DNA from 4 places in the Kosakonia sp. Marseille-Q7440 genome. Region 4 is predicted to be linked to each of the others. Evidence: predicted binding sites of a transcription regulator. Region 4 holds the regulator's gene; each other region holds the start of a gene.

What was found. The regulator CRP, encoded in region 4, controls carbon source genes, mostly activating them, when cyclic AMP is high. The targets are predictions, from matches to a motif close to ATGTGANNNNNNTCACAT.
Positions count from the first base shown of each region.
Region 1: a site for CRP is predicted at 2,637-2,654, ahead of udp (uridine phosphorylase). Genes of this name have one in related genera too.
Region 2: a site for CRP is predicted at 5,232-5,249, ahead of msrB (peptide-methionine (R)-S-oxide reductase MsrB). Genes of this name have one in related genera too.
Region 3: a site for CRP is predicted at 6,707-6,724, ahead of uxuA (mannonate dehydratase). Genes of this name have one in related genera too.

Region 1 is NZ_CBCPLT010000002.1:16,636-24,641, forward strand. Features, by position in the region: gene ubiE (bifunctional demethylmenaquinone methyltransferase/2-methoxy-6-polyprenyl-1,4-benzoquinol methylase UbiE) at 1-94, opposite strand, end outside; gene rmuC (DNA recombination protein RmuC) at 161-1,618, opposite strand; gene udp (uridine phosphorylase) at 1,751-2,512, opposite strand; gene ACWPW2_RS13950 (dienelactone hydrolase family protein) at 2,771-3,577, shown strand; gene ACWPW2_RS13955 (ABC transporter ATP-binding protein) at 3,601-4,629, opposite strand; gene ACWPW2_RS13960 (ABC transporter permease) at 4,617-6,326, opposite strand; gene ACWPW2_RS13965 (ABC transporter substrate-binding protein) at 6,330-7,307, opposite strand; gene metE (5-methyltetrahydropteroyltriglutamate--homocysteine S-methyltransferase) at 7,437-8,006, opposite strand, start outside.
Region 2 is NZ_CBCPLT010000001.1:1,738,790-1,746,795, reverse strand. Features, by position in the region: gene ACWPW2_RS08050 (NAD(P)H nitroreductase) at 1-212, opposite strand, end outside; gene sppA (signal peptide peptidase SppA) at 375-2,228, shown strand; gene ansA (asparaginase) at 2,292-3,308, shown strand; gene pncA (bifunctional nicotinamidase/pyrazinamidase) at 3,319-3,960, shown strand; gene ACWPW2_RS08030 (YeaC family protein) at 4,386-4,661, opposite strand; gene msrB (peptide-methionine (R)-S-oxide reductase MsrB) at 4,700-5,113, opposite strand; gene gapA (glyceraldehyde-3-phosphate dehydrogenase) at 5,456-6,451, shown strand; gene ACWPW2_RS08015 (D-hexose-6-phosphate mutarotase) at 6,526-7,410, shown strand; gene ACWPW2_RS08010 (aldo/keto reductase) at 7,455-8,006, opposite strand, start outside.
Region 3 is NZ_CBCPLT010000001.1:2,862,873-2,870,878, forward strand. Features, by position in the region: gene nfo (deoxyribonuclease IV) at 1-62, shown strand, start outside; gene fruA (PTS fructose transporter subunit IIBC) at 315-2,009, opposite strand; gene fruK (1-phosphofructokinase) at 2,026-2,964, opposite strand; gene fruB (fused PTS fructose transporter subunit IIA/HPr protein) at 2,965-4,095, opposite strand; gene ACWPW2_RS13440 (YkgJ family cysteine cluster protein) at 4,355-4,609, opposite strand; gene yeiP (elongation factor P-like protein YeiP) at 4,777-5,349, shown strand; gene uxuA (mannonate dehydratase) at 5,419-6,609, opposite strand; gene ACWPW2_RS13455 (mannitol dehydrogenase family protein) at 6,815-8,006, shown strand, end outside.
Region 4 is NZ_CBCPLT010000002.1:535,652-543,657, reverse strand. Features, by position in the region: gene prs (ribose-phosphate diphosphokinase) at 1-180, opposite strand, end outside; gene ACWPW2_RS16385 (NUDIX hydrolase) at 377-1,099, shown strand; gene ACWPW2_RS16380 (5-bromo-4-chloroindolyl phosphate hydrolysis family protein) at 1,134-2,090, opposite strand; gene ACWPW2_RS16375 (toxic anion resistance protein) at 2,105-3,217, opposite strand; gene ACWPW2_RS16370 (hydrolase) at 3,391-4,410, shown strand; gene ACWPW2_RS16365 (YheU family protein) at 4,407-4,625, shown strand; gene ACWPW2_RS16360 (phosphoribulokinase) at 4,680-5,549, shown strand; gene ACWPW2_RS16355 (OsmC family protein) at 5,580-5,984, opposite strand; gene crp (cAMP-activated global transcriptional regulator CRP) at 6,294-6,926, shown strand; gene ACWPW2_RS16345 (YccS/YhfK family putative transporter) at 6,975-8,006, shown strand, end outside.

The DNA.
Region 1 (8,006 bases), 520 kb from region 4:
CCGAGTGGAAAACATGTGCCACCATATCGGCTTTATTTTCCTTGGCGACGGTCTGAAAACCAAAGTGTGTTGTCTCTTTTGAATCTTCCGCCATCTTAGTGCCTGCTATTTAAGGATTTGTTGATGAAGTGTATCAGATTGGACGCGATTGCCCTACGTTTCAACCGCCCGAAGAGGCCTTCGCTGCAGCCTCTTCGCCCGGCGTCGCCATATCTAATCCATTGTCTTGATTATGATCGTTAAACGCGTCTTGTCCTGCCCGCAGACGAAATTCTTCGTCCTGCTCTTGCGCCTGCGCGGCCAGTTCCGGATTAATCTCGCGCTTGATCTCGACGCCAAGCCCACGAAATGCCTCAGTTTGTGCCAGCAGGTTGCCGCGCCCTGAGCTGAGTTTTTTCATCGCCTGGCGGTAGTTATCCTGCGCCTTCTCCAGGCTCTGGCCAATCGCGGTCATATCGTCGACGAAGAGGCGCATTTTGTCATACAGGCGGCTCGCCCGCTCCGCGATCTGCTGCGCATTGCGGCTCTGGTGCTCGTAACGCCACAGGTTGGCGATGGTACGCAGGGCGACCAGTAGCGTCGTCGGGCTGACCAGCATAATGTTGTTTTTCAGCGCCTCGGTAATCAGCTCCGGCTGTCTGTCGAGGGCGATTAAAAAGGCGGGCTCCACCGGGATAAACATCAGGACGTAATCCAGGCTGCGCAGACCGGAGAGCTGCTGATAATCTTTCCTTCCCAGCAGCCGAATGTGGCCACGCACGGAGGTGATGTGCTCCTGTAGCGCTGCTTCGCGGGAAAACTCATCCTCGGCGTTGAAGTAGCGCTCGTAGGCCACCAGCGTCATTTTGGCGTCGATCACCACGTCCTTGCCCTGCGGCAGGCGCACAATGACGTCCGGCTGCATGCGCGCGCGGCTCTCGTTCTCCATGCTGACCTGGGTTTCATACTCATGCCCTTCGCGCAGGCCGGAGGCTTCAAGCACGCGGGTCAGCACCACTTCGCCCCAGTTACCCTGGGTTTTGTTATCGCCTTTCAGCGCGCGGGTGAGGTTGATGGCTTCCTGCGCCATCTGGGCATTCAGCTGCTGGAGGTTACGGATTTCGTGGGCCAGGGTGTGTCGTTCGCGCGCCTCCTGGCCGAAGCTCTCCTGCACCTGGCGGCGAAAGCCGTCGAGCTGCTCGCGCAGCGGGGTGAGTAAGCCATTGAGGCTCTGGCGGTTCTGTTCGTCAACGCGACGGTTGCTCTGCTCGAAAATACGGTTAGCGAGGTTTTCAAACTGCTCGCTCAGACGCTGCTCGCTACTGTGCATCTGGCGCAGTTTCTCTTCCGCATGCAGTTGGGTGGATTCAAGCCGGGTGGTGACTTCACGCAGATCCGCTTCCAGCGAGCTATTGATATGTTGCAGGCTGCGCAGTTCGTTATTCAGCAACTCGCACTCTTCGCGCCAGTGGCTATTCTGGGCGATCTGCTGGCGGGCGGCGCTCAGTTCACTGAAGACATCGCGCTGCTCGGCGAGCAACTCCGCCTGCTGCTGCGCACCGCGCCAGCTTGCGGCCAGCCAGCCGACCAGTAATCCTGCCAGCGCCACGGCTGCCAGTACGATGATTGAACTCTCCATTCCGCTCCCTCTTCATCACCCATTCCGTCGGGATTGTGCTGTATAAACGTCCAGTTTGGAAGGGCTTTTCTGCGAGGCGTTACGCAAATAAAAAAGGCCGAACGCGTCGGCCTTGTAAATCTGGAAGCGGGATTACAGAAGTCGACGTGCGGCATCGACCACGATTTTCACCGCGTGGCTTTCGGTCTTCTTCATGGTTTCCGCGTTCGGGATCTCCTGCTGGGTGCGGTTGACGATCACCCCGGCAACCATCCCGGCGCGCAGCCCCTGGCTTGCACACATGGTCAGCAGCGTAGCGGACTCCATTTCGTAGTTCATCACGCCCATTGACTGCCACTCTTCCATTGAGCCTTTAAAGCTTTTCACTACGCGGCCGGAGAAAGTGTCGTAACGCTCCTGGCCCGGGTAGAAGGTGTCAGACGAGGCGGTCACGCCGATATGTTTAGTCGCGCCAATCGCATCGGCTGCGGCCACCAGCGCCGTGGTGCACTCAAAATCCGCCACCGCCGGGAACTCCATCGGGGCAAAGTGCAGGCTGGCGCCGTCAAGACGCACGGAGGCGGTGGTGATCAGAACATCGCCGACGTTGATATGCGGCTGGATCGCGCCGGTGGTGCCGACACGCAGGAAGGTGCGGATGCCCAGTTGCGCCAGCTCTTCAACGGCGATGGAAGTAGAAGGACCGCCGATACCGGTAGAACAGATAATCACTGCTTTGCCATCCAGCTCGGCGCGCCAGCTGGTGAATTCGCGGTGGGAGGCCAGCTTGACCGGCTTATCCATCAGCGCGGCGATCTTTTCCACTCGCTCCGGATCGCCAGGGACGATGGCCAGGGTAGCCCCTTGTAAATCGTTTTTAGTGAGGCCGAGGTGAAAAACATCAGACTTGGACATAACAGACTCCTCTGTGGTCGGTATTATCGGGGGGAGGTAAAACGGTACTTTACAGAAGCCACGCGCTTGTTTTCGTGACTGCTGTCACCATGAATGAAATTGATTGCAATCAATTTCCATAAAATAGTGACGCGCGTCACACTAACACGTTATTCCCGCTAACTCAGCAGCAAAGATTGCCTGCGCACGGCGATTGCGCATGCCCTGGTCTTCATGACTATAGTTAGGGGAGCGCTAATAAAGGGTAGGGAGAATGTCATGACCACCACCAAACAGCCGGGCTTTGCGCCTGCGGCTTCACCGCTTGCGTCAACCACGGTTCATACGCCGGAAGAGAGGCTGATCGCAGGCGAAACTTCCATTCCAACGCAGGGCGATACCATGCCCGCGTATCACGCCCGACCAAAAGATGCCGAAGGCCCGCTGCCGATTGTTATCGTCGTGCAGGAGATTTTTGGCGTCCATGAACATATTCGCGATCTCTGCCGCCGGCTGGCGCTGGAGGGGTATCTTGCCGTCGCGCCGGAGCTCTATTTCCGCCAGGGCGATCCGAATGATTTTGCCGACGTTCCCACGCTCTTAAGCGGGCTGGTCAGTAAAGTACCGGATGCGCAGGTGCTGGCCGATCTCGACCACGTCGCCAACTGGGCGGCACGCAACGGCGGTGACGCCCATCAACTGCTGGTGACCGGCTTCTGCTGGGGCGGCCGCATTGCTTGGCTTTACGCGGCGCACAATCCGCAACTGAAAGCGGCGGTGGCGTGGTATGGCAAGCTGACGGGTGAAAAAACCCTGAATTCGCCGAAACACCCGGTCGATATCGCCACCGATCTGACCGCGCCGGTGCTTGGCCTGTATGGCGCGCAGGATACCGGTATCTCGCAGGAGAGCGTGGAGACGATGCGCCAGGCGCTGCGCGCGGCAAATGCCAACGCGGAGATCATTGTCTACCCCGAAGCGGGCCACGCGTTCAATGCCGATTATCGCCCGAGCTACCATGCGGAATCTGCCGCCGACGGCTGGCAGCGCATGCTGGCGTGGTTTGCGCAGTACGCGAAAAAGTAGTCTTCAAGCACGGAGGCGGCGCGCTATGCCGCCTCCAGCTTCCAGCCCTGTAGTAAACGCACGCAGACCGACTGCTGCGGTTGCAGCGCGGCGTGATGAAACGCTGTAAGCCCCTGCCCATCCGCTAAACGTAGCGCCAGCAAATAGCGCTCGCCCTGATAAATACAGCTCTCCACCTGCGCGCTTAATCCTTCCCCGGCAATCTGCACATGCTCCGGGCGCACCAGCACCGGCTGTTGCGCGCCATACCCGCTCTGCGACAAGCCGTGATGCAGCGAGGCGCTGTCCAGTTGTTGATCTCCGGCGGGCGTCGCCAGCGTCAGCACGCTGCCCTTGCCAATAAAGCGCGCGACCCAGCCGCTTTTCGGCTGCTGGTAGAGATCCTGCGGCGCGCCCCACTGCATCAGTTCGCCCTGATGGATCACCGCAATATGGCTCGCCAGCGCCATCGCTTCCGCCTGATCATGGGTGACATAGACAAAGGTGGCACCGGTGCGGCGATGAAACTCCCGAAACGTCTGCTCCATGGTGGCGCGCAGGTGCCTGTCGAGATTGGCTAATGGCTCATCCAGCAGCACCACTTGCGGTTCAGAGACCAGACAGCGCGCCAGTGCAACACGCTGACGCTGCCCGCCGCTAAGCTCATGGGGCGCACGCGCGGCATAGGCCCCAAGTTCAACCACCTCCAGCGCCGCCATCACCTGTTTTTGCCGCGCGGCACCGTTCACTTTGCGCAGCTTCAGCGGATAACCGACATTTTCGGCAACCGTCATATGCGGCCACAGGGCATAGGACTGGAACACCATCCCCATATCGCGCTGCTCCGGCGGCGTATGGTGGCTTTTATCCGCCAGCAGGCGCTCACCCAGCAGCAAACGCCCGTCGCTTAATGTCTCCAGCCCGGCGAGAATGCGCAGCGTGGTGGTTTTGCCGCAGCCGCTTGGCCCTAACAGCGCGGTAAAGGCACCCTGCGGCAGCGTTAAGGTCAGATCCCGCACCACCGCCTGCTCGCCAAACACTTTGCTGAGCCGTTCGAGCTTCAGTTCTGCCATGGGATCACTCCTTTCGGTAAATAGCGCCCGAGCGCGCCGAGCAGTAGCATCACCAGCGCGACCAGCGCCACCACCAGCACGGAGAGCGCCGAGGCCAGCACCTTATCGCCGCTCTCATCCAGGTTGAAAATCACCACGCCGATGGTCTCCTTTCCCGCGCTCCATAACAGCGCCGAAACGGTTAACTCATTAACCGCCGTAAGAAATACCAACAGCGCACCGGCAAATGCTGCCGGGGCCAGCAGTGGTAAGACGATATGGCGCAGACGCTGGCCGAAAGCCGCGCCCGCCAGGCTTGCCGCCTCCTCCATCGCCGGGTCAAGTTGCAGCATGCTGCTGTGCACCGGCTTCAGGCAGACCGTCAGAAAGCGCGCCAGATAGGCCAAAAAGATAATCGTCAGCGTGCCGCCGAGCGCGATATCAAGCAGCGGCAGCGGACGGGCAAAGAGCAGAATGCAGGCGATGGCCAGCACCACGCCCGGCAGTGTGTAAGGAATATCAATTATGCTGTGCAACCCGCGCAGCAGGCGGTTCGGGTAGCGCACCAGCAGCCACGCCAGCGGCAGGCTAACCAGCATCAGCACCAGCGCGGCTGCGATCGATAGCAGAAAACTGTTGCCGAGGGCGCGCGCCGTGGCGCTCTGCTCGGTGAAGAGGTTGTACCAGGCGGTGAGGGTAAAGGTCTCGCTGTTCAGCGGCACGCCGAGCGTCGGCACCAGCGATGTGGCAATCAGTGCCAGCAGGGGCGCAAGCAGGATCGCGCACAACACCGCGCCGAGCAGCACTTCGACAACCAGCCGCCCGCTTCCTAGCCTGAAGGCAATCGCGCGCCCGGTGGTGCCAATCAGCGGTAAGGCATAGCGCCGCTGCATCCGGCTCTGGAGCATGACAATGCCAATCGCCAGTACGCCCATCAGCAGCGAGAGCGCCGCCACGTCATTGAGCATAGACGGGCCAAAGCTTGCCAGCGTCTGGTAGATATGGATTGGCAACACGAAATAGGAGATGGGAATACCGAGCATTGCCGGAATACCGAAGTTGCCCAGCGCCGAGACAAAGGCGATGGCGGCTCCCGCCCACAGCGCGGTGCGGCACAGCGGCAGCACAATATCGATAAATACACGCCATAGCGATGCGCCATTAAGCCTCGCCGCTTCAATATGCTCCTGCGGTAATGCGCGCAGTTGCGTACGTAGCGCGAGAAACACCAGCGGCGCATGCTGAATACCGAGCAGCAGCGCAATCCCTTCCGGCGAATAGAGCGGGTTGCTGCTGCCAAAGCCTGGCGCGATACCGAGGCTGTTAAGCAGAATGCTGCCGGGGCCGAAGAGTTGCAGCCAGCTTAGGGCGGTGACCTGCGGCGGGATCATCATCGGCAACATAAACAGAAACATCCACATCTGTTTGAGGCGGATGTTGGTCAGCGCCAGGCAGAAGGCAAACAGGCTGCCGAGCAGCAGCGACAGCAGTGTGCCAAGCCCGCTGGTGTAAAGGCTGTGCCAGAGCGCCAGCCAGGTCGCCGGGTTGCTGAGCACGCGCCACAGGCTGCTGTCACTCCCCTGCCGCCAGTCCACCAGCGCGGAGAGCAGCAGCCGCAGGCTGGGCAACAGGCTCAGCAGCGCCACCAGGCACAGCAACAGCCAGAGCAGCCCTTTGGTTGCGCCGCCGCCGCTGTTCGGCACGATTGCGCTACTCATCGTTTAACGGTTACCGAAGAGATCGGCGAAGCGTTTTTTGTTCGCCTCGGTCTCGGCCAGCGCTTTCGCCGCATCAAACGGCATCAGTTTGATGCTGTCACGCGGCGGGAAGCCTTTTGGCACCGGCAGCTTCGCATCCGCAGGCAGATAGCCCTGTTGCAGCACCAGTTTTTGCCCGGCGTCAGAGAGGACAAAATCGATAAACTCTTTCGCCCCTTGCGGGTTCTTGGTTCCCTTCATCATCGCTACCGGTTCGGTAACGACGCTGACGCCCTCTTTCGGGAAGAGAAACTCAACCGGCGCACCTTTGGCTTTTTCGCGGATCGCCAGGTAATCCACCAGCACGCCATAGGCTTTGCTGCCGGAGGCAATCGCGCTCATCACCGCGCCATTGCCGCTTTGCGGCATCGCGCCGTTCTGTTTCAGTTTTTCGTAGTATTGCCAGCCGAGCGCCGGGTCATTCATCAGCGTCGCCTGGTGGATCTGCGCCGCGCCGGAGTAGAGCGGGCTTGGCAGCGTGGTCATGTTTTTCACTTCAGGTTTGAGCAGATCCAGCCAGGAGGTCGGTTTAAGCGGTGCTTTGGTGTGGTAGGCAATGCCGGTAGTGATCACTTTGGTGCCGTAGTAATAGCCCTCTTTATCAAACAGCTGCGGGTCGAAGCGCGCGGCCTCAGGTGACTTATAGGCTGCCAGCAGGTTCTGTTTTTTGAGGGATTCCATGGTCACGCTGTCGGCAATCAGCAGCACATCCGGCGCGGTGCTACCGGCGGCTAACTCTGCCTGCAAGCGGGCAATAAGCTTGCTGGTGCCGTCGCGGATCCACTTCACTTCAATATCCGGGTGCGCTTTTTCGAAGGCGCTGACGGTCATCTGCGCATCGTCATTCGGCTGGCTGGTATAGAGCGTTAAGGTTGATTTTGCCCATGACGAGGCACTGATAAGAGCCAGCACAACTGCGGCCAGCACACGTTTGTTATTCATGGATCTCTCCCGCTGTTTTCGTTGCGACGATTAAAACAAGGGAGTTTGACAATCATGTTACGAAGGCGGGATGAGATGCGCTAAGGCAATGACGCGCCGCCGTTTTTAACAGCAGCGCGGTAAGGTTGATTACTGCTGACGCAGGTTCTGCGCGGCTTTCACCATGTTTGCCAGCGCGCTGCGCGTTTCCGGCCAGCCGCGGGTTTTCAGGCCGCAGTCCGGGTTAACCCACAGACGCTCTGCCGGGATACGCTGCGCGGCTTTCTGCAACAGCGCCTCGATCCACTCAACGCTCGGGACGTTTGGTGAGTGAATGTCATACACGCCCGGCCCGATTTCGTTCGGGTATTCGAACTCTTCGAAGGACTCCAGCAGCTCCATGTCGGAACGGGAGGTTTCGATGGTGATAACGTCGGCATCCAGCGCGGCGATAGAGTCCATGATGTCGTTGAACTCGCAGTAACACATGTGGGTGTGGATCTGCGTCTCATCTTTCGCTACCGCGGCGTTAAGGCGGAAGGCTTCAACACCCCATTGCAGATAGGCGTCCCAGTCGCTGCGGCGCAGCGGTAACCCTTCGCGCAGCGCAGGTTCATCAATCTGGATGATGCCGATACCGGCAGCTTCCAGATCTGCCACTTCATCACGCAGCGCCAGCGCAATCTGTTTGGCGATGGTTTCGCGGCTGACATCTTCACG
Region 2 (8,006 bases), on a different contig from region 4:
TGGCCTGCGGCACGCGCCGCCTGCTCCATTGTCTGGCTGAAGCGCTCGCGCCCTTCCCCCTCAATCACAAAGAAGTGCCACGGTTGCAGTGTGCCGTGGTCTGGCGCACGCATGCCGGCGCGCAGAATGTTATCCAGTTGCTCTCCAGCCGGAGCCGGTTCTGCCAGGCGAGAAGCACTGCGTCGGTTGACGAGAAGTTCAAGTGCGTCCATTAGTTAACCTCTTGTTGTGAAATTTGTTCATAAAATTAACATGGGCGTAGAAATTGTTACAGCGCCGGAGGCGATTCCTGCTGACAAGAGGCAGCGGGATAATTAGGATAACCACACTTTGCCGCTCGGGCAGCGGTGGCCGTTAACTCGCAGGGAGAATACATGCAAACCCTTTGGCGCATTATTGCCGGATTTTTTAAGTGGTGCTGGCGATTGCTGAACTTTACCCGCAACCTGGTGATGAACGTTATCTTCATCGTGTTGATATTAGTGGCAGTCGGCGTATGGATGCAGGTCAGCGACAGCAAAGCGGAACGCAGCGGGCGCGGCGCGCTGCTGCTGGATATCTCCGGCGTGGTGGTTGATAAAACCTCCGCCAGCGGTCGCCTCGGCGCGCTGGGTCGCCAGCTGTTCGGCGCCAGCTCCGATCGTCTGCAGGAGAACTCACTCTTCGATATCGTCGAAACTATCCGTCAGGCACAGCAGGATCGCAACATTACCGGCATTGTGCTCGATCTGAAGAATTTCGCCGGTGCCGATCAGCCCTCGATGCAGTACATCGGTAAAGCGCTGCGCGAATTCCGCGAAAGCGGCAAACCGGTCTATGCGGTGGGCGATAACTACAGCCAGGGCCAGTACTACCTTGCAAGCTTTGCCAATAAGATCTGGCTCTCGCCGCAGGGCGTGGTCGATCTGCATGGTTTCGCCACTAACGGCCTCTACTACAAAGCGCTGCTCGACAAACTGAAAGTGACGACCCACGTCTTCCGCGTCGGCACCTACAAATCCGCCGTTGAGCCGTTCATTCGCGACGATATGTCCCCTGCCGCGCGTGAAGCAGACAGCCGCTGGATCGGCGAGCTGTGGCAAAACTACCTCAACACCGTGGCGGCCAACCGCCAGATCACCGCCCAGCAGGTCTTCCCTGGCGCGCAAGCGATGCTCGACGGTCTGCGTAAAGTGGACGGCGATACGGCGAAATATGCGCTCGATAACAAGCTGGTTGATGAGCTGGGCTCTGCCGCTGACGCAGAAAAAGCGATGGTGAAACAGTTTGGCTGGAGCAAGGAAGATAAAAACTTCCGCGCCATCAGCTTCTATGACTATCAAACCAAAACGCCGGCCGATGTCGGCGGTACCGTGGCGGTGATCTTCGCTAACGGCGCAATTATGGATGGCGAAGAGACGCCGGGGAACGTGGGCGGTGATACCACCGCGGCGCAGATCCGCGATGCGCGTCTGGATGATAAGGTCAAAGCGATCGTCCTGCGTGTCAACAGCCCGGGCGGCAGCGTCAGCGCCTCCGAGGTGATCCGCGCTGAACTGGCCGCTGCGCGCGCGGCAGGCAAACCAGTTGTCGTTTCGATGGGCGGCATGGCAGCGTCTGGCGGGTACTGGATCTCAACACCAGCCAACTACATTGTTGCCAACCCGAGCACCCTGACCGGCTCCATCGGCATCTTCGGCGTGATCAATACGCTGGAGAATAGCCTCGACAGCATCGGTGTGCATACGGATGGCGTTGCCACTTCGCCGCTGGCGGATGTGAGCATGACCAAAGCGCTGCCTGATGAAGTTCAGCAGATGATGCAACTGAGCATTGAGAATGGCTATAAGCGCTTTATCACGCTGGTTGCGAAGTCGCGCAACAGCACGCCGGAGCAGGTGGATAAAATTGCGCAGGGCCACGTCTGGACCGGTCAGGATGCGAAAAACAACGGTCTGGTCGATGCGCTGGGCGACTTCGATGACGCGATTGCTAAAGCCGCAGAGCTGGCGAAGCTGAAACAGTGGCATGTTGATTACTACGAAGAGGAGCCAGGCTTACTGGATCGCGTGGTGGACAGCATGACCGGTTCAGTGCGCGCCATGCTGCCGCAGGCGTTGCAGGCTTATCTGCCGGCACCGCTGGCCAGCGCAGCGCAGGAAGTGAAAGCCGAAACGGATAAACTGGCGGTGTTTAACGATCCGCAAAACCGTTATGCGCTGTGCCTGAACTGCGCCACCGTTCGCTAATTTTTCCTTACGCATCCCCTCCGCCGGAGGGGATTTTTTTGATTCAGTCAGAACCTACTTACCATGCAAAAAAAATCCATTTACGTAGCCTACACGGGCGGCACCATCGGCATGCAGCGTTCAGAGCATGGCTATGTGCCGGTTTCCGGCCATCTGCAACGCCAGCTGGCGCTGATGCCTGAGTTCCATCGCCCGGAGATGCCCGACTTCACCATCCACGAATATGCCCCGCTGATGGACTCCTCCGATATGACGCCGGAAGACTGGCAGCATATTGCGGATGATGTGAAGGCGCACTACGACGAGTATGACGGTTTCGTGATCCTGCACGGCACCGACACCATGGCCTACACCGCGTCCGCGCTGTCGTTTATGCTGGAAAATCTCGGCAAGCCGGTAATTGTGACAGGGTCACAAATTCCGCTGGCGGAACTGCGCTCCGACGGGCAGATCAACCTGCTTAACGCGCTCTATGTAGCGGCGAATTTCCCCATTAACGAAGTGACCCTCTTTTTCAACAACCGTCTCTATCGTGGCAACCGTACCACCAAAGCCCACGCGGATGGTTTTGATGCTTTTGCCTCACCGAATCTCTCGCCGCTGCTGGAAGCGGGTATTCATATTCGCCGTCTGGGCACGCCGCCTGCGCCGAGCACCGTGGGCGAACTGATCGTTCATCCGATCACCCCGCAACCGATTGGCGTGGTGACTATCTACCCGGGTATTTCTGCCGATGTGGTACGTAATTTCCTGCTGCAGCCGGTAAAAGCGCTGATCCTGCGCTCCTATGGTGTGGGCAATGCGCCGCAAAACCGCGAGTTTCTTAAGGCGCTGCAGGAAGCGAGCGAGCGCGGCATCGTGGTTGTGAACCTGACCCAGTGCATGTCCGGTAAGGTCAATATGGGCGGTTATGCTACCGGTAACGCCCTCGCCCATGCAGGCGTAATTGGCGGCGCGGATATGACGGTCGAGGCGACGCTGACTAAACTGCACTATCTGTTAAGTCAGGATCTGGACGCGAATGCGATCCGCACCGCGATGACGCAAAACCTGCGCGGTGAACTGACCCCGGACGAGTAAGGAGTTAACGATGAAAGCACGCGCTCTGCTGCTGGTCGATCTGCAAAACGATTTTTGTGCCGGTGGCGCGCTGGCCGTTGCGGGCGGCGACAGCACCGTGGATGTGGCAAACACACTGATCCCATGGTTTAAAAGCCGCGGCGAGCCGGTGCTGACCAGCATGGACTGGCATCCGGCGAATCACGGCAGTTTCGCCAGCCAGCATGGTGTTGAACCGTTTGTCACCGGCGAGCTGGAGGGATTACCACAAACCTTCTGGCCCGATCACTGTGTGCAAGGGAGCGAGGGCGCGGCGCAGCATCCGCTGCTCGATCGGCAGGCCATCGATGCGGTGTTCCACAAAGGGGAAAATCCGCGTATCGACAGTTACAGTGCCTTTTTCGATAACGGCCACCGTCAGCAGACGGCGCTTCACGACTGGTTGCAGGCGCATGGCGTTCGTGAGCTGGTAGTGATGGGCTTAGCCACCGATTATTGCGTGAAGTTTACGGTGCAGGATGCGCTACAGCTTGGGTATGAGGTGAATGTGATTACCGACGGTTGCCGCGGCGTAAACCTGCATGCCGACGACAGCGCGCAGGCGTTTATGGCGATGGCAAGCGGCGGCGCAACGCTCTATACGCTGGCGGACTGGCTGGAGACGCAGGGGTAAGTGTTGCTGATTCCCGCGCACTGCCTGATGGCGGCTTCGCCTTATCAGGCCTACAAAAGCGTGCAAGCCCGTAGGCCGGATAAGGCATTTATGCCGCCATCCGGCAATCCGCACCGGGTCCGAAAACCTGCCTGATGGCGCTGCGCTTATCAGGCCCACAAAAGCGTGCAAGCCCGTAGGCCGGATAAGGCATTTGTGCCGCCATCCGGCAATCCGCATCGGGTCCGAAAACCTGCCTGATGGCGCTACGCTTAGCAGGCCTACAACAGCGTTCCACTCCGTAGGCCGGATAAGGCATTTAGCCGCCATCCGGCAATCCGCACCGGGTCCGAAAACCTGCCTGATGGCGCTGCGCTTATCAGGCCTACAAAATCGTGGCGCTCCGTAGGCCGGATAAGGCGTTTACGCCGCCATCCGGCATATCGTCAGGATTTGAAGGTGGCGATCGGTTTGGGCGTGATGCCAAACTCCTCTTTCAGCTGCTGTTTGCTCTTCATCACCATCTGCCCGTTGGTATCGATGGTCATATGCTGCGCCTGCACGTTATTGCGCGCCTGCCACAACATCACCAGTTGCAGACTGTTCTCTTTCTGCTCCGGCGTCAGCGCCACGCCATCGGGCCATTTTCCCAGCTCAACTGCCGTTGCCAGACGCTGGTAAATCTCCGGCGTCATGTTGCTCACGATCTCATCAATATTCATCTTACTCTGCTCTCTGGAATAATCGCTGAATCGATTTTTCAACCGCGTGTCTGGTCGCCATTCTCTTCATCGGTGAAGCTCAGCGACGCGGAGTTGACGCAATAACGCTCGCCGGTTGGCTGCGGGCCATCCGGGAAAACGTGCCCAAGATGCGCATCGCACTTACCGCAGCGGATTTCCACCCGCTGCATGCCGTGGGAGTAATCATTGATATAACGAATCGCCTCTTCGCTTACCGGCTCGTAGAAGCTCGGCCAGCCGCAGCCAGAATCATACTTGGTCTCGGCGCTGAAGAGCGCGGCATCGCACACCAGGCAGTGGTAGACGCCATCGCGTTTGTTGTGCAGCAGGCGTCCGCTAAACGGCGGCTCGGTGCCATGATTTTGCGTTACGTAGAACTGCATTTCGGTCAGATCGTTTTTCAGATCGTCCTGGGAGGAATTGTTCGCCATTTGTTTACATCTCGCGGTCATGATTCGACAACTTATCAGCCTGATTCTAACAAAACATTAACACTCAGGGTTCGACTTTTGTTCTAAACTTAGCAGTTGCGATAAAGCAGCCAGGGAATTGTGATGAGTCTCACACTTTTATCTTTAGTGACCTTTAAAATCTTGGGCGGCACCCCATATGGGGAAGATGCTCAAAGGGAAAGTGAGATTAATCAGTCTGACCACGGACATGCGGATGATTGATTTGTCGCAATGATTGACACGATTCCGCTTGACGCTGCGTAAGGTTTTTGTAATTTTACAGCCAACCTTTTATTCACTAACAAATAGCTGGTGGAATATATGACTATCAAAGTAGGTATCAACGGTTTTGGCCGTATCGGTCGCATTGTTTTCCGTGCTGCTCAAGAGCGTTCTGACATCGAAATCGTTGGTATCAACGATCTGTTAGATGCGGATTACATGGCGTACATGCTGAAGTACGACTCCACTCACGGTCGTTTCAACGGCACCGTTGAAGTGAAAGACGGCCACCTGGTTGTTAACGGCAAAACCATCCGTGTTACTGCTGAGAAAGACCCGGCTAACCTGAAGTGGAACGAAATCGGCGTTGACGTTGTTGCTGAAGCTACCGGTATCTTCCTGACCGACGAAACTGCTCGTAAGCACATCACTGCCGGCGCGAAAAAAGTTGTTCTGACCGGTCCGTCCAAAGACAACACCCCGATGTTCGTGCGTGGCGCTAACTTCGAGAAATATGCAGGCCAGGACATCGTTTCCAACGCCTCCTGCACCACCAACTGCCTGGCTCCGCTGGCGAAAGTTATCAACGACAACTTCGGCATCATCGAAGGTCTGATGACTACCGTTCACGCGACCACCGCAACTCAGAAAACCGTTGATGGCCCGTCTCACAAAGACTGGCGCGGCGGCCGCGGCGCAGCTCAGAACATCATCCCGTCCTCTACCGGCGCTGCTAAAGCAGTAGGTAAAGTTCTGCCGGAACTGAATGGCAAACTGACCGGTATGGCGTTCCGCGTTCCGACTCCGAACGTATCCGTTGTTGACCTGACCGTTCGTCTGGAAAAAGCAGCGTCCTACGAAGAGATCAAGAAAGCCATCAAAGCCGCTTCTGAAGGCGAAATGAAAGGCGTTCTGGGTTACACCGAAGACGACGTTGTTTCTACCGATTTCAACGGTGAAGTTTGCACTTCCGTGTTCGATGCTAAAGCAGGTATCGCACTGAACGACAACTTCGTGAAACTGGTCTCCTGGTACGACAACGAAACCGGCTACTCTAACAAAGTTCTGGATCTGATCGCTCACATCTCCAAATAAGTTGAGATGGTAAGCTTTCTGAAAGGGCGACTTCGGTCGCTCTTTTTTTGTTTTGAAGACAGAGGATTGCGTTAATGATTAATAAAATTTTTGCACTTCCGGTAGTCGAACAAATCACGCCGACGCTCTCGCGCCGCACGCTGGATGAACTCGACGTGCTGGTTGTCGATCATCCGCAGGTCAAAGCCGCGTTTGCTTACCAGGGCGCGCACCTGCTGTGCTGGAAACCGCAGGGTGAAGAAGAGGTGCTGTGGCTGAGCGGCAATACGCCGTTTAAAGAGGGTGTGGCGATCCGTGGCGGCGTGCCGATTTGCTGGCCGTGGTTTGGCCCGGCGAAGGAGCAGGGTCTGCCGGCGCACGGTTTTGCCCGTAACCTGCCGTGGGAGCTAAAAGTGCATAACGAAGATGAGAGCAGCGTAGTGCTGACCTTCGAACTGCAAAGCAGCGACGCGTCGCGCCAGCACTGGCCGCACGACTTCACCCTCTTCGCCCGCTTCAAGCTGGCAGCAACCTGCGAAATGGAGCTGGAAGCGCACGGTGAATTCGAAACCACCTCTGCGCTGCACACCTACTTCAACGTTGGCGATATTGCGGACGTTAAAGTGAGCGGCCTCGGCGATCGCTTTATCGATAAAGTGAACGACGCCAAAGAGGATGTGCTGGCTGACGGCGTGCAGACCTTCCCGGATCGCGTCGATCGCGTCTACCTCAACGCCGAAGGATGCAGCCTGATCCACGACGCGAAACTCAAGCGCGCAATTGAAGTGACTCACCACCACAACGCCAACGTCGTTGCCTGGAACCCGGGCCCGGCGCTCTCCGTCAGCATGGCCGACATGCCGGATGATGGCTACAAAACCTTCGTCTGCGTCGAGTCGGTCAATGCGACCGTGGCGCAGAAAGCGAGCGAAGAGAAACCCTCCCGCCTCGCGCAGACCATCCGCGTCGTTAAACGCTGATCGCCCTGCCTCCCCTCTCCCGCCGGGAGAGGGAACTGCCTGCCTTACACCACATCAAGCGGGGTTTTGCCCTTCGGCGCCGGAAACGCCGCGTCCAGCTGTTGCATTTCCTCATCACTGAGCACAATAGCGAGCGCTGCGGCATTCTCTTCAACGTGCTTAATGCCCGACGCTTTTGGAATCGCCATCACGCCCTGATGATGGATCACCCACGCCAGTAAGATTTGCGCCGCGCTGGCTCGATGCGCGTCGGCAATCTGCTCCACCACGCTGTTTTCCATCAGACCGTCGCGCAGCCGCCCGGCCTGCGCCAGCGGGCAGTAGGCCATCACCGGCATCGCCTGCTGCTGACACCACGGCAGCAGATCGTATTCAATGCCGCGCGAAGCAAGATGATAGAGCACCTGATTGGTGGCGCAGGCGTCACCGCCGCTCACCTGCATCAGCTCCTGCATATCGCTGTAACCGAGATTGGAGACGCCCCAGCGGCGAATTTTCCCCTGCTGGATGAGCTTCTCCATCACCTCAACGGTTTCCGCCAGCGAATAGTTACCGCGCCAGTGCAGCAGATAGAGATCGAGCGCGTCGGTTTTCAG
Region 3 (8,006 bases), on a different contig from region 4:
TCTGGGTGGAAGAGATCGCGTGGCTTAAAGCGCAGCAGTATGCAGAAACCACCGCCGGGTAATTCCCTGCGAGCCGTAGGCCGGATAAGGCGTCAGCCGCCATCCGGCAAGGGCGCAATGCCTGATGGCGCTTTGCTTATCAGGCCTACAAAAGCAAAATCACCTGCGAGCCGTAGGCCGGATAAGGCGTCAGCCGCCGTTCGGCAATGGCGCAGTGCCTGATGGCGCTTTACTTATCAGGCCTACAAAAGCAAATCTGCCCTTTTGCGGGCATAAAAAAAGGCCGCTTAGCGGCCTTTTTCTGTTTCTACGGCTCAGGCAACTTTCGCAGCCATCTCCGTTTCCGGACGTTTCAGCAGGGCATACAGCAGGCCCGACAGCAGCGTACCGGCAACGATCGCCAACAGGTAACCAAGCACCGGGGTGATAGCACCCGGGATCAGCAGTACGAACAGGCCACCGTGCGGAGCCATCAGTTTAGCGCCAATCGCCATCGAAATGGCACCGGTCAGCGCGCCACCGGCAATACAGCACGGGATAACACGCATCGGATCGCGTGCTGCGAACGGAATCGCGCCTTCAGAGATAAAGCACAGACCCAGCACCAGCGCCGCTTTGCCCCCTTCACGCTGACCTTTGTCGAACTTGTTGCGTGCAACCAGCGTCGCCAGACCCATCGCCAGCGGTGGCACCATACCGGCCGCCATAATCGCTGCCATCGGTGCGTAGGTTTGCGTACTCAGCAGCCCGACACCAAAGGCGTAGGCCGCTTTGTTCACCGGACCACCCATATCGGTACACATCATGCCACCGAGGATCGCGCCCAGCAGAACGGCGTTCGCCGTGCCCATGGTTTGCAGCCAGGAGGTGAGACCCGCGAGGATTTTCGCTACCGGCGTACCGATAAGGTAGATCATCGCCAGGCCAACAATCAGGCTGGAGAAGAGCGGAATAATCAGAATCGGTTTCAGCGCTTCCATACTTGGCGGCAGCTTAAAGCCTTTGCTGATCGCTTTCGCAATGTAACCGGCAAGGAAACCGGCAATGATACCGCCGATAAAGCCAGACCCGGTGCTTACCGCCAGCATACCGCCGATCAGACCCGGCGTCAGACCCGGACGGTCAGCAATCGAGAAGGCGATAAAGCCCGCCAGTACCGGCACCATCAACGCAAACGCCGTACCGCCGCCAATTTTCATCAGCGCCGCCGCCAGCGTCCCCTCTTCTTTAAACGCGGTAATACCAAAGGCGAAGGAGAGTGCAATCAGCAGACCGCCCGCCACCACCATTGGCAGCATATAAGAGACGCCGGTCAGCAGGTGACGATAGGCGCCCGCGCTCTCTTTTTTGCCTTCTGAAGATTCAGACTGCCCTTTGCCAGATGGCTGATAGGGCTTCGCTTCCGCCACCGCTTTATCCAGTTCCTGCACCGTTTTCTTCAGTGCAAGACCCGTCGAGGTGCGGTACATCGGTTTGCCGGCAAACTTCGCCAGGTCAACTTCGATATCCGCCGCGACGATAACTAAATCCGCCTGCGCCACCTCTTCCGGGGTGATGGCATTGCCTGCACCCACGGAACCGCGCGTTTCAACCTTCACCCACCAGCCGCGTTTTTTCGCTTCGGTTTCAATGGCTTCTGCCGCCATAAAGGTGTGCGCAACGCCGGTCGGACAGGCGGTCACAGCAACAATACGTTTTGGCCCTGCGGCCGGGGTTGCCGCCGCAGGTGCAGCAGCCGGTGCGCTGTAAGGCGTGGCGTGGTTCTTCGCTTCGCTCAGGAACAGCTCCGGGTGCGCGACCGCGCGATTGATATCGCCCAGCCAGACTTTCTTCCCGCCCAGCGCCGCGTCGTTCGGCAGCTGGCTACCCAATACGATCGCCAGTTCCGCGTCACCTGGGTTATCAACAAATTGCAGATTCGCTTTTTGCGCCGCCGCACCCAGCAGGGTCTTTGCCATATAGGCACGGGCCTGTCCGAGTTCAGCGTCGATGATCAGCAGCGTTTTCATTATGCCTCTCCTGCTGTTAGTTAAAGGGTTTTAAGTCAACGCGCGCCATCATCGCGGCTAACTGGGTACGATCGGTAATCCCTACGTTACTCTGACTGACCGCCAGTGCAGCGACAGCGGTGGCCAGGCGTAAAGTGTGCTCACTGGACTCACGCATCAGCAGGCCGTAAATCAGGCCGCCAACCATCGAATCCCCTGCGCCAACGGTGCTTACCACTTCCATTGACGGCGGTTTGGCGATCCATTCACCCGAAGCGTTGACCCACAGCGCCCCTTCTGCGCCCAGCGAAATCACCACGTGGGCGATCCCCTGCTCGCGAAGCGCGTGAGCGGCTTCAATAACGTCCTGCAATTCCGGCAGTTTACGACCGGCCCAGATCTCCAGCTCGCGACGGTTAGGTTTCACTAACCACGGTGCGGCTTTCAGCCCGGCAACCAGCGCGTCACGGCTGCTGTCGAAGATGATGCACGGGCACTGGCTGCGCAGGCGCGTCATCCAGTCGGTAAAGGCTTCCGGGCTGACGCCGGACGGCAGGCTGCCGCTGACGCAGACCATATCAAACTGACCAAGCCAGGTGAGCGAGTCGGCGACGAAACGCTCCCAGTCGGCCGGGGTGACTTCGAAACCGGAGAAGTTAAAGTCAGTCACTTCGCCATCTTTCTCGGTCAGCTTAACGTTGATGCGCGTACGCCCCTGCACTACCTGGAAACGGTTGGCAATGCCCAGCTCGCTGAACAGCTGCTGAAAACCGTCCTGGTTATCTTTACCGAGGAAACCGCCCACGGTGACGTCGATGCCCAGATCTTTCAGCACTTTGGCGACGTTGATCCCTTTACCGGCGGCGTGCAGCCCGGTGGTGCGCACCAGGTTGACTTCGCCACGCTCAACTTCCGGGGTGAAACCCACCAGATCGTAGGCCGGGTTTAAAGTAATTGTTGCGACTCTTCTGCTCATTTACGCTCCCTCTCCCAGGCCAGCTGCGATGGCGTCGCCAATCGCTTTCAGCGCCTGTTCAGCATCTTCGCCCTGTGCGGTAAAGCGCAGGCGGTGTCCTTTCTTCACGCCCAGCGCAACCACTTTCATCAGGCTGCGGCCATTTGCCGGTTTGCCTGACCCATCGAGGTTGGTGACAGTGATTTCGCTATTGAACTGTTTAATGGTGTTAACCAGCATGGTGCCCGGACGGGCATGCAGGCCGTGCTCGTTACGAATGACAAACTCTTCGCTGAGCAGATCGTCCGCGACCGCGTCGTCGCTGGTCAGCAGCGCCAGCAGCGTGGCGGCATCGGCATTCAGCAGACGGTCAGCTTTATTCGCCAGCAGCAGATCGCTCAGGCGCTTCAGCACAGCAACGGGTTGCTCATCGGCCATGGCGACGCTCACCAGCACGGCGGCGTTTTCGCCTTCCACTTCAAACGGTGTGGCGGCACGGCTGACGGCAACAGCACTCAGCAGGTTGCCCTCGGCGCTGTCGTTCAGCCAGATGCCCTGGCCGAGGTTCAGCGGCTGTTCGTTAATAGCACGGGTGACGTAGACGCTGTCGACCGCGCCCGCTTCTTTAAGACGCGCGGCGTTCAGCGCCTGCAGCGTCATCAGCGAGCTGGCGTTGACGTCCAGCGACAGGGTTTCGTTATCCAGCTTCAGCGCGCTGCTCTGCTTTTCGCCCATCAGCAATGCACGCAGCTCTTCAGCGGTGGTCGCGGATTGCAGCTGCGCGGCGACGGCGTCATCACTCAGCACGTGCGTCAGCTGACGCAGCAGGCCGAGGTGCTCATCGGAACTGGCGGCGATACCGATGGCAACGTAAGCCACCTGCCCTTCGCTCCACAGAATGCCCTGCGGGAACTGGAACACTTTGACGCCGGTTTTCAGCACCTGGTCGCGCGTGTCGGTGGTGCCGTGCGGAATGGCGATGCCGTTGCCAAGAAAGGTGGAGGTTTGCTGCTCGCGTGCGAGCATGCCATTGACGTAGCCTTCAGCCACGTTGCCGGCTTCGGTCAGTGCCGCCGCGATCTGGCGGATGGCCTCTTCTTTATTACCGGCCTGCTGGCCTGGATGGATGTCCTGAACGGATAACTGGAACATGTGACTCGTCTCCCGCTGAAATTGAATCGTTTCAGCTTACATAAGAAAGATTACGTCACCGCCGTGGTTCAGAGACAATGCGATGACGCTGAAACGTTTCAAGGAGTCTTGACCTTTTTTGCTCGACGATCAAGAAATCTCTCATTTGGCATTTAAGAATTTTGAGGCACTGCACATTTTACAGACCGTTAAGGGAAATTTGCTGACGCGAAATTGGCCGTCAGCTTATCGCCTTCAGCCTGTTCAGCTTTGAAAGGAATTACGGCGCGGTCTGCTGTTCGAGATCGAGGAGGTAGGTCATCGCCTGTTCGCGCGTTGAGCCGCACATCTCCAGGCTCGGTTGCAGCCCGGCGCACACTTTTGGCCGCAACGGTGAGCCAAAAAGCTTGCAGCGCTGATGTCCATCAAGCTGCACACAGGGGGTGTTGGCCGGTTTACCGTTGGGCATGCCGGGGATCGGGCTGGTAATGGACGGGGCAGTACAGCAGGCTCCGCAGTCCGGGCGGCAGTGCATAGCGGCTCTCTTATTGGCGTCGACGCGCTGAAGTAGCGCGTTGCGGGGCACGCTATCATCTTTTACCCATGCAACGCAAAACTCAGCAATTCCCCTTGCCTGAAAAGGCCCTCGCGAGTAGTTTGTCGCGATATTTTGGTGAATTTCTTTTTTACAGGAACCTGGCAATGCCAAGAGCGAACGAAATCAAAAAAGGTATGGTGCTGAACTACAACGGCAAGCTGCTGATTGTAAAAGATATTGATATTCAGTCACCGAGCGCCCGCGGCGCAGCAACGCTGTATAAAATGCGCTTTGCCGATGTCCGCACCGGCCTGAAAGTTGAAGAGCGTTTTAAAGGCGACGACATTGTTGATACCGTCTCCCTGAACCGCCGTTTCGTTGACTTCTCCTATGTAGACGGCAACGAATATGTCTTCATGGATAAAGAAGATTACACGCCCTATACCTTTACCAAAGATCAGATTGAAGATGAGCTGCTCTTTATTCCGGAAGGTGGCATGCCGGATATGCAGGTGCTGCTGTGGGACGGCCAGCTGCTGGCGCTCGAACTGCCGCAGACTGTGGATCTTGAAATCGTTGAAACTGCACCGGGCATCAAAGGCGCATCTGCCAGCTCCCGTACCAAACCTGCCACGCTGAACACTGGCCTCGTCGTACAGGTGCCAGAGTACCTGACCACCGGCGAGAAGATCCGCATTCATATTGAAGAGCGCCGCTACATGGGCCGCGCAGATTAAATAAAAAAGCCTCCGCATGGAGGCTTTTTTTTCGCCCGCGAAAGCGAGCAGAGCGTTTACCGGCGGCTATTACAGCAGGTCGCGGAACAGCGTCTTCTTCAGCGCCAGCTCAACGCCGCGCACTTCCGCCATCCCTTTCAGGCGGCCAATCGCCGAGTAACCAGGGTTGGTTTTCTTGTGCAGATCGTCAAGCATCTGGTGGCCGTGATCCGGGCGGAACGGGATCGGGCGCAGATCGCCTGCTTTCTTACGACGCTGCTCTTCGCTAAGGATTGCCGCCACCACTGACACCATATCCACATCGCCCTGCAGGTGCGCCGCTTCGTGGAAGGTTTTCGGGTTCTCTTCGCGGCAGGTTGCGCGCAGATGGGTGAAGTGAATGCGATCGCCGAAGGTCTCGATCATCCGCACCAGATCGTTATCCGCCCGCACGCCGTAGGAGCCGGTGCACATGGTAAAGCCGTTGTTGATGCTGTCCACCGCCTCTTTCAGCCACTGCATATCTTCAATGGTGGAGACAATGCGCGGCAGGCCGAGGATCGGGCGCGGCGGATCGTCCGGGTGAACCGCCAGCCGCACGCCCACTTCCTGCGCCACCGGCACAATGGCGCGCAGGAAACAGGCCATATTTTCGCGCAGCTGTGCTTTGTCGATGCCGTCATACTCCGCCAGACGCGCGCGGAACTGATCCAGCGTATAGCCCTCTTCCGCCCCCGGCAGACCGGCAATGATATTGCGCGTCAGCTTTTCCACTTCCGCATCGCTCATCGCATTGAAATAGGCCTGCGCCTGGCGCTGCTCCTCTTCGCTGTAATCGGCCTGCGCCCCTTCGCGTTTAAGGATATGCAGCTCAAACGCGGCAAAGGCTATCTGGTCGAAGCGCAGCGCGCGTGAACCATCCGGCAACTGGTATTCCAGGTCGGTGCGCGTCCAGTCGAGGATCGGCATAAAGTTGTAGCAGACGGTATCAATCCCGCAGGTGGCGAGATTGCGGATGCTCTGCTGATAGTTGGCAATCCATTTGTCGCAATCGCCGGAGTGGGTTTTGATCTCTTCATGTACCGGAATACTTTCGACAACGGACCAGTAAAGCCCCTTTTCAGCCAGCAGGGCCTGGCGGGCTTTGATCTCTTCCACCGGCCACACCTGGCCGTTCGGAATGTGGTGCAGAGCGGTGACCACGCCGGTCGCGCCTGCCTGACGAACATCATCAAGAGAAACCGGATCGTTCGGTCCATACCAACGCCAGGTTTGTTCCATCGTCTTCCCCTCAAAAAAGTTGTTATACCAATACAGCGTGAAACATGACGACTACCATACATGCTTATAGAAAACGGTCAAATCCCGCCACAGCAATGATTGATCCAGCTCACATTCCCCGGATATTTAAGGCATACCAATTCTTTTTGCTGTCATATAACTTTACACTGCTATTGTTAATTATTGGTTAATCAGGTGTATAGAGATGAAAACAATTGCCTCCGCCACGCTGCCCGCTTCGGTGCAACAGCCTCAGTACGATCGCAGCCAGCTTCGTTCGCGCATCGTCCACTTCGGTTTTGGTGCCTTTCACCGCGCCCATCAGGCGTTATTAACCGACCGGGTGCTGAATGCGCAAGGCGGCGACTGGGGCATTTGCGAAATCAGCCTGTTTAGCGGCGATGTTTTAATGTCGCAGCTGCGCGAGCAGGAATATCTCTATACGGTGCTGGAGAAAGGCGCCGACGGAAATCAGCCGATTATTATTGGCGCGGTGAACGAGTGCCTGAATGCCAAACTCGACACGCTGGCGGCGATTATTGAGAAGTTCTGCGAGCCGCAGGTGGCGATTGTCTCCCTGACCATCACCGAAAAGGGTTACTGCATCGACCCGGCCAGCGGTGAACTTGATCTCACCCAGCCGCGTATTGAGCACGATCTGAAATACCCGCATGAGCCGCACTCTGCGCCGGGCATTCTGGTAGAAGCCCTGCACCGCCGCCGCGAGCGCGGGCTACCGCCCTTTACCGTGCTCTCCTGCGACAACATTCCTGACAACGGCCACGTGGTGAAAAACGCCGTGCTCGGTATGGCGCAAACCCGCTCGCCGGAGCTGGCGCAGTGGATAGCGGAGCATGTCAGCTTCCCGGCCACCATGGTCGATCGCATTGTTCCGGCGGCGACCGACGAGTCGCTGGCGGAGATTGCCGACGTGCTCGGCGTGTTTGATCCCTGCGCCATCAGCTGCGAGCCGTTTATTCAGTGGGTAATAGAAGATAACTTTGTCGCCGGGCGTCCGGCGTGGGAAACGGCGGGCGTGCAGTTAGTGGAAGATGTGCAGCCGTGGGAGCAGATGAAGCTGCGCATGCTGAACGGCAGCCACTCCTTCCTCGCCTATTTAGGTTATCTCGCCGGGTTTGCCCATATTAATGAGTGTATGCAGGACGCGGCTTTCCGTGCGGCGGCGCGCCAGCTGATGCTCGATGAGCAAGCACCGACGCTGCGCATCAAAGGCGTCAATCTTAACGCCTACGCCGACAGCCTGCTTGAGCGCTTCGCTAACCCGGCGCTGAAACACCGCACCTGGCAGATTGCGATGGATGGTAGCCAGAAGCTGCCGCAGCGCCTGCTGGACGGGATCCGTATTCATCTTCAGCGCCAGAGCGACTGGCCGCTGC
Region 4 (8,006 bases):
CAGCTGCGCCAGTAGCATAAAATCATTCATATCGCGCATGGCGGCGACACGGATGCGCATCAGCTGGGCGAAAGCAGGCAGTTCGCCCGTCACTTTTAGCCACACTGCACCATCGGGAAATACGCCGTGGTCGATTTCAACGTTTTGATTATCGATAAAGAGTTCGATTCTGCTCGCCATCATTCACCTCACCTGCATTAGTTAATGTCCCTTGGACACATTTAATATTGTCCATAAGACACTATTAAGCAAGCCCCCGTCTGGATTATTTTTATACTGAATATATAAGACACTGAAAATACATAAAATAAAAGTTCGCTTGCCGCACCAGGGTAGGCTGATAAACTTGCTGCGTGTGAAATGAGGTGAGTCAGTGATGATCAGCGAAGCAGAGTATCTGGATTCTTACGATCCGAGTCGTTTTCCCTCGCCGCTGGTGACGGTCGATAGCGTGCTGTTTAGCCTGCATCAGCAGACGCTCTGCGTGCTGTTGGTTGAGCGCGCCAGCCAGCCGCAACAAGGGCGCTGGGGATTGCCCGGCGGCTTTATTGATATGGCGCAGGATAGCTCTACCCGCGCCACGGCGCTGCGCAAGCTGACGGAAAAAACCGGCGTCTCGCCCTCGTGGCTTGAACAGCTGGATACTTTCTCCGGCCCAGAGCGCGATCCGCGCGGCTGGAGTCTGACCGTTGCCTGGTATGCGCTTATCTCGTGGGTCGCCTGCGCGCCGCATATTACAAGCGTCAGCGATGCCAAATGGGTGCCCGTTGCCGAACTTGATGAGCGCGAACTGGCCTTCGATCACGGCGAGATAATCCACGCTGCGCTGCGCCGCCTGCGGCAGAAAACGATGTATTCGTTACTGCCCGTTTACTGTTTGCCTGAGACCTTTACCCAGAGCCAGTTGCAGGAAGCGACGGAGATAATTCTCGGCCAGCCGATCCAGCGCAAAAGCCTGATCCGCCGTTTTGAAGCCTCTGGCATGTTTGAAGAGACCGGGGAGAGCGTGGCGACCGGGGCGCGAAAAGCGCGCTTGTGGCGACGTAAAGCGGATGTTGATATCCACCTCTTTTCGCGCAACCTGCTGGCAGACAGCTAAAACAGCACCCGTGGAGCAACGGGTGCTGTGTGTGTTATTTACCGAAGCCATCCGCTTTCAGCATATTGTCTATGGTCAGTAACTCCGCGTCTAAATCAAGCGAGTCATTCTCCAGCAGGGCCTGATGCTGCTGCTCAAACGCGCGCTCAACGCGTTCAAGCACAACTGCCAGCTCTGTTATCGCCTTTTGCCGTTGCGCCTCGTCACTGAGTTGGTCGGAAAGTATCTGCCCCCTGGCGGCAATCTTTTCCACGAGCGGCAAATAGCGCTCAAGGAAACGTCTCCCCGGCACAACATCTCTGGGATCAGTCTCCATGCACTGCAGGATCTTATCTGCCAGCGTGGCGATGCCTGTCAGATGAATATTCAGCGCATCGGGTAAGGTGTACTGATTTTGCAGGCGATAGATTCTCTGATCCAGCAAGGATGGCTCTTCGGCGGTTTTTTGCCTGTCTTGCTTAAACTCTTCCACCGGCGCGGCTTGTCGCTCATTTAGGCGTGCTTCATTTCTGCTTTTTCGCCAGTTAAGCACCGCTCCACTGATAAGCACTCCCCAGAAGATTATGTTAATAACCAGCATGGTATGGCGAAATATGTCGCAGTAAATGGCTGCCGCAAGGTACCAGACAAACAGATACCAGGCGTGGATCTGGCCCGGTGCCTGCCGGTTTCTGTAAAAGTGCACGAATATTGCTGCCGTACCCGCAGCAAATGGCATCGTCGCTGCATCTCTGAACATAAGCCAGATAAAGCCTGCGAAGGCACCGGCCCCCAGCGCAATGCGGTCGTGGAAAAGCGTGCGAGCCAGCAGGATAAAGCTTAACCACGCCAGCCCTTCACAAGACATAATGATCGGAGAGAGATAGTCCAGCTCCTTCCCCTTCAACCCGCCATAAAGGAAGCCGAGGGGAAACAAACCTATCTGCACAGCGATCCGGTTAAGGCGATTGCGGTAGAATTTATTCAGCATGTAGGTAATTTGATAACCCATTCTCTTTTCCTGACTCAGGCCTGTGCCTGATTACCGCTGGCGATAGCGGCCAGACGCGCGCGGAGATCGGTTTCCATCGTGCCGAGCTCTTTTTCCACTTCCTGACGGCGCTGGCGCGCATCGGCAGCGATCTTCACGGACTCTTCAATGGTGTTAAGCAGGCGTGACTGCACCTCGCGCAGCGTCTCGATATCCACAACCGAGCGCTCGACTTCACGGGCAGTCTCAATCGTACCGGTCTGCAGCATCTCGGCGTTGCGGCGCAGCAGGTCGTTAGTGGTATCAGCAACATCTTTTTGCAGCTTCGCGGCCTGGCGCTGGGTCTGCAAAGAGAGCGATAAGGCAATCTGGTTTTTCCACACCGGAATGGTGGAGAGAATGCTGCTCTGGATCTTTTCCGCCAGCGACTGGCTGTTGCTCTGCATCAGGCGAATTTGCGGCGCGCTCTGCATAGCAATGGTGCGCGACAGCATCAAGTCATGCAGACGACGCTCGAAACGCGAAATACCGTCGAGCAGGTCGCGCACGCGCTGAGCAATCATCGGATCGGACGCCGCCTGTGCTTGCAGAGCGGGCAGCTCTTCCTGTTTTATCTGCTCCAGGCGTTGCTTGCCGGCGATAACATGCAGGGTAATTTGCTGGAAAACATCGCGGTTGCGATCGAACATGATCTCCAGCGTCGAGATATTACGCAGCAGATCGACCATCGCGTCATTCAGCTTCTCAGTAATATCCTCCACCTGAGCGGAGAGCGTTTTGTACTCCAGCATGGTGCGCTCAATGCGGTTAAAAAGTGATCCCACAAGCGGCAGCGAGGCAAGAAAGCCCGGTTTTTGCTCAAAGGCGCTGATATCGACCTGCTTAATTTTTTGCAGAAGATCGGTAAGTTGCGAACCGATGATGCCCGCATCTTTTGCCCGCACTTGCTGCATGAGGGAATCAGAGAATTGCGACATCTTTTTCATGGTTTGCGCACCGAAACCGAGCGAGTAGGCCGGATCGTAAATATCGATCTCTTTAACAATCGCCTCGATTTGCGTCTGCTGCTCGGGGGTTAAATTATCCGTCTGCGGCAAATCATTTAATGGCTGCGCTGCCATCAGGCCAGACGAGGTAATGTCCGTCATAATAAGTGTCCTTGAAAGTGAAATAGCAGGCAGGCGCAGTGTCAGCGTGGGTTGTAATACGTCTTTTTGCCGCTGCCTTAGTGGGTCAATACGGTACAACAGCAGCAAAGTATTAAACAGGCCAATTATTAGCAAGTATAATAACCGCCTATTTACCTACCTATTTTGATGAAATGGCAGAAATTACACCTGCACTTCTCGATGCAGATCAACGCGTTGCCTCCACCTTCCAACCGATGCGTGGCGCAAGCAACCCACATCTTCAAACCATGCTGCCGCGTCTTATTCGCCGTCGCGTGGCGTTTGAACCCTGGTGGCAGCGCCTTGAACTGCCGGACGGGGATTTTGTCGATCTTGCGTGGAGCGAAGAGCCGAATCAGGCGCGGCATAAACCGCGGCTGGTGGTGTTTCATGGCCTGGAAGGCAGCCTGCACAGCCCCTATGCGCACGGCCTGATTAATGCGGCGAAACAGCGCGGCTGGCTGGGCGTGGTGATGCATTTTCGCGGCTGTAGTGGGATTCCTAATCGCCTGAACCGCATCTATCACTCCGGTGAAACCGAAGATGGCACCTGGTTTCTCACCTGGCTGCGTCAGGAGCTTGGCGAGGCGCCGACCGCGGCGGTGGGATATTCGCTCGGCGGGAATATGCTCGGCTGCCTGCTGGCGAAAGCGGATGATGATTTGCCCGTCGATGCGGCGGTGATTGTCTCGGCCCCGCTGGTGCTGGAAGCGTGCAGTTATCATATGGATAAAGGCTTCACGCGCGTTTACCAGCGTTATTTGCTCAACCTGCTGAAGGCCAATGCCGCGCGGAAACTGCGCGCCTATCCTGGCTCGCTACCGACGACCATGGAGGTGCTGCGTAAAATGCGGCGCATCCGCGATTTCGATGATGTGATCACCTCGAAAATCCACGGCTTCGACGATGCACTTGATTACTATCGCCGCTGTAGCGCCATGCCGCTGCTGCCGCAGATTCGTAAACCGACGCTTATCATTCACGCCAAGGATGATCCGTTTATGGATCATCACGTCATCCCCGATCTTGCGCAATTACCCGCTAATATTGAGTATCAATTGACGGAACATGGCGGGCACGTCGGCTTTGTCGGCGGCACGCTGCGTCGCCCGGAGATGTGGCTTGAAACGCGCATTCCGGACTGGTTATCCGCTTATCTGGGAGCATCATGATTATTCCGTGGCAAGAACTTGACGCCGACACGCTCGACAATCTGATTGAGAGCTTTGTCTTGCGCGAAGGTACCGATTATGGTGAACATGAGCGTTCGCTTGAACAAAAGGTCGCCGACGTAAAACGGCAATTGCAGCGCGGCGAGGCCGTACTGGTGTGGTCAGAACTGCACGAAACGGTGAATATTATGCCGCGCGGGCAGTTCCACGAATAACCGGACGCCGGGCGGCTTTGATACTGAACAACAGCTTTTCTTCAGGGAGTTGCTATGTCCGCCAAACATCCGGTCATCGCCGTCACTGGCTCCAGCGGCGCGGGAACCACCACCACCAGCCTCGCCTTCCGTAAGATTTTCGCCCAGCTCAACATGCACGCGGCGGAGGTGGAAGGCGACAGCTTTCATCGTTATACCCGTCCGGAAATGGATATGGCGATCCGCAAAGCCCGCGATCTCGGGCGGCATATCAGCTATTTTGGCCCGGAAGCGAACGACTTCGGCCTGCTGGAGCAGACCTTCAGCGAGTATGGCCAGAGCGGCCAGGGCCAGGCGCGCAAATATCTCCACACCTATGATGAAGCCGTGCCGTGGAACCAGGTTCCAGGAACCTTCACCCCCTGGCAACCACTGCCGGAGCCAACCGACGTTTTGTTCTACGAAGGGCTGCATGGCGGTGTGGTGACGCCGCAGCATGATGTGGCGAGCCATGTTGATCTACTGGTGGGCGTGGTGCCGATCGTTAACCTCGAGTGGATCCAGAAGATGATCCGCGACACCAGCGAGCGCGGTCACTCCCGGGAAGCAGTGATGGATTCGGTGGTGCGCTCAATGGAAGATTACATCAACTACATCACGCCGCAGTTTTCCCGCACTCATCTCAACTTCCAGCGCGTTCCCACCGTCGATACCTCAAACCCCTTTGCCGCCAAAGGCATTCCTTCTCTTGATGAGAGCTTTGTCGTGATTCATTTCCGCAATCTGGAGGGGATCGATTATCCGTGGCTGCTGGCAATGTTGCAGGGATCGTTTATCTCGCATATGGATACGCTGGTGGTGCCGGGCGGCAAAATGGGGCTGGCGATGGAGCTGATTATGACGCCGCTGGTGCAGCGGCTGATGGAAGGCAAAAAGATTAAATAACCCGGCGGGAAGCGCCGCCGGGCGGGCTTATCAGGCTTCGATCACCTCAAAGGAGTGGGTAATCTTGACTGCTTTTTCCAGCATCAGCGCCACGGAGCAGTACTTCTCAGCCGAGAGATCGACCGCGCGGGAGACGGCAGCCTCTTTCAGCGCTTTGCCGGTGACGATGAAGTGCAGGTTGATATGGGTAAAGTAGCGCGGTGCTTCTTCACGGCGCTCGGAGGTCAGCTTCACTTCGCAGTCGGTCACGTCATGACGCCCTTTTTGCAGAATCGACACCACGTCAATGGCGCTGCAGCCGCCGGCGGCCATTAAGACCATCTCCATCGGGCTGGGAGCTTTGTCCCCGGAGTTGCCATCCATCAGGATTTGGTGGCCGGAAGCGGACTCACCAAGGAACGTTAACCCTTCAACCCATTTCACTCGTGCCTGCATGTTCATCACTCCGGTATGGCAAATTTTTTCACAGATTACGCGTACATAACAAAACGCGCAACGGAAGGCGACCTGCGTCATGCTGAAGCGAGACACCAGGAGACAGGCGCCAAAAGCTATGCTAAAACAGTCTACATGCTACAGAGAAACATTGACGTTACGAATGTACGCAAGGGATATCATACATTAGAGACCGCAGATGTCGCTGACGGTCCACTTCCCGGGATTTGGGAAGCTTTGATTGCAACCCCAGAAGCTGAATGATTCACGCCGTTTCTGGAGCCAGCTTATAACAGAGGATAATCGCGCATGGTGCTTGGCAAACCGCAAACAGACCCGACTCTCGAATGGTTCTTGTCTCATTGCCATATTCATAAGTACCCGTCGAAGAGCACGCTGATTCACCAGGGTGAAAAAGCGGAAACGCTGTATTACATCGTTAAAGGCTCAGTGGCAGTGCTCATCAAGGATGAAGAGGGTAAAGAGATGATCCTCTCTTACCTCAACCAGGGCGATTTTATTGGTGAACTGGGCCTGTTTGAAGAAGGTCAGGAGCGCAGCGCCTGGGTTCGCGCCAAGACCGCCTGTGAAGTGGCGGAGATCTCCTACAAAAAATTCCGTCAGCTTATCCAGGTGAATCCGGATATTCTGATGCGCCTCTCCTCGCAGATGGCGCGTCGCCTGCAGGTGACCTCGGAGAAAGTCGGTAACCTGGCGTTCCTCGACGTGACCGGCCGCATTGCACAGACTCTGCTGAACCTGGCAAAACAGCCGGACGCCATGACCCACCCGGACGGTATGCAAATTAAAATTACCCGTCAGGAGATCGGTCAGATCGTCGGTTGCTCCCGCGAAACGGTTGGCCGCATTCTTAAAATGCTCGAAGATCAAAACCTGATCTCCGCCCACGGTAAAACTATCGTCGTCTACGGTACGCGTTAATCTGCGAAATGGCGCATCGCTCATGCGGTGCGCCGTTTTTGTTTTCCCATGTGGCGCAGGCTGATTTATCACCCCGAAATCAACTACGCACTGCGACAAACGCTGGTGTTATGCCTGCCTGTGGCGGTTGGGCTGCTGCTCGGCCATCTGCAACAGGGTCTTCTCTTCTCGCTGGTTCCCGCCTGCTGCAATATTGCGGGCCTCGATACCCCGCATAAACGCTTCTTTAAACGCCTGATTATCGGCGGCTCGCTGTTTGCCGGCTGTAGCCTGGCGGTGCAGCTTTTGCTGGCGGAAAATCTTCCGCTACCGGTGATCATGACGGTGCTAACGCTGCTGCTGGGCGTGACAGGTGAAATCAGCGCGCTGCATGGCCGCTTACTTCCCGCATCTCTCATTGCCGCCATTTTTACTCTCAGCCTCGCCGGAAACATGCCGGTGTGGGAGCCGCTGCTGATCTACACCCTCGGCACCCTGTGGTACGGGCTGTTTAACTGGTTCTGGTTCTGGCTATGGCGCGAACAGCCGCTGCGCGAATCCCTCAGCTTGCTCTACCGGCAACTGGCGGACTATTGCGAAGCGAAATATAGCCTGTTAACCCAACACATCGATCCGGAAACCGCGCTGCCGCCGCTGCTCGACCGCCAGCAGAAAGCGGTGGATCTGATTAGCCAGTGTTACCAGCAGCTGCATATGCTGGCGGCCAATCAGAACAACGATTACAAGCGCCTGCTGCGCGTCTTTCAGGTCGCGTTGGATCTGCAGGAGCATATCTCTGTCAGCCTGCATCAGCCGGAAAAGGTGCAGAAGCTGGTCGAGCGCACCCACGCCGAGCAGGTGATTCGCTGGAATGCGCAAACCGTCGCGGCTCGCCTGCGCGTGCTGGCAGATGACATTCTCTATCACCGCTATCCGACCCGCTTCACCATGGAGAAGCAGGTCGGTGCGCTGGAAAAAATTGCCCGTCAGCACCCTGATAATCCGGTCGGGCAGTTTTGCGCCTGGCACTTCAGCCGTATCGCCCGCGTGCTGCGCACCCAGCGCCCGCTCTACATCCGCGATTTGATGGAGGATAAGCAG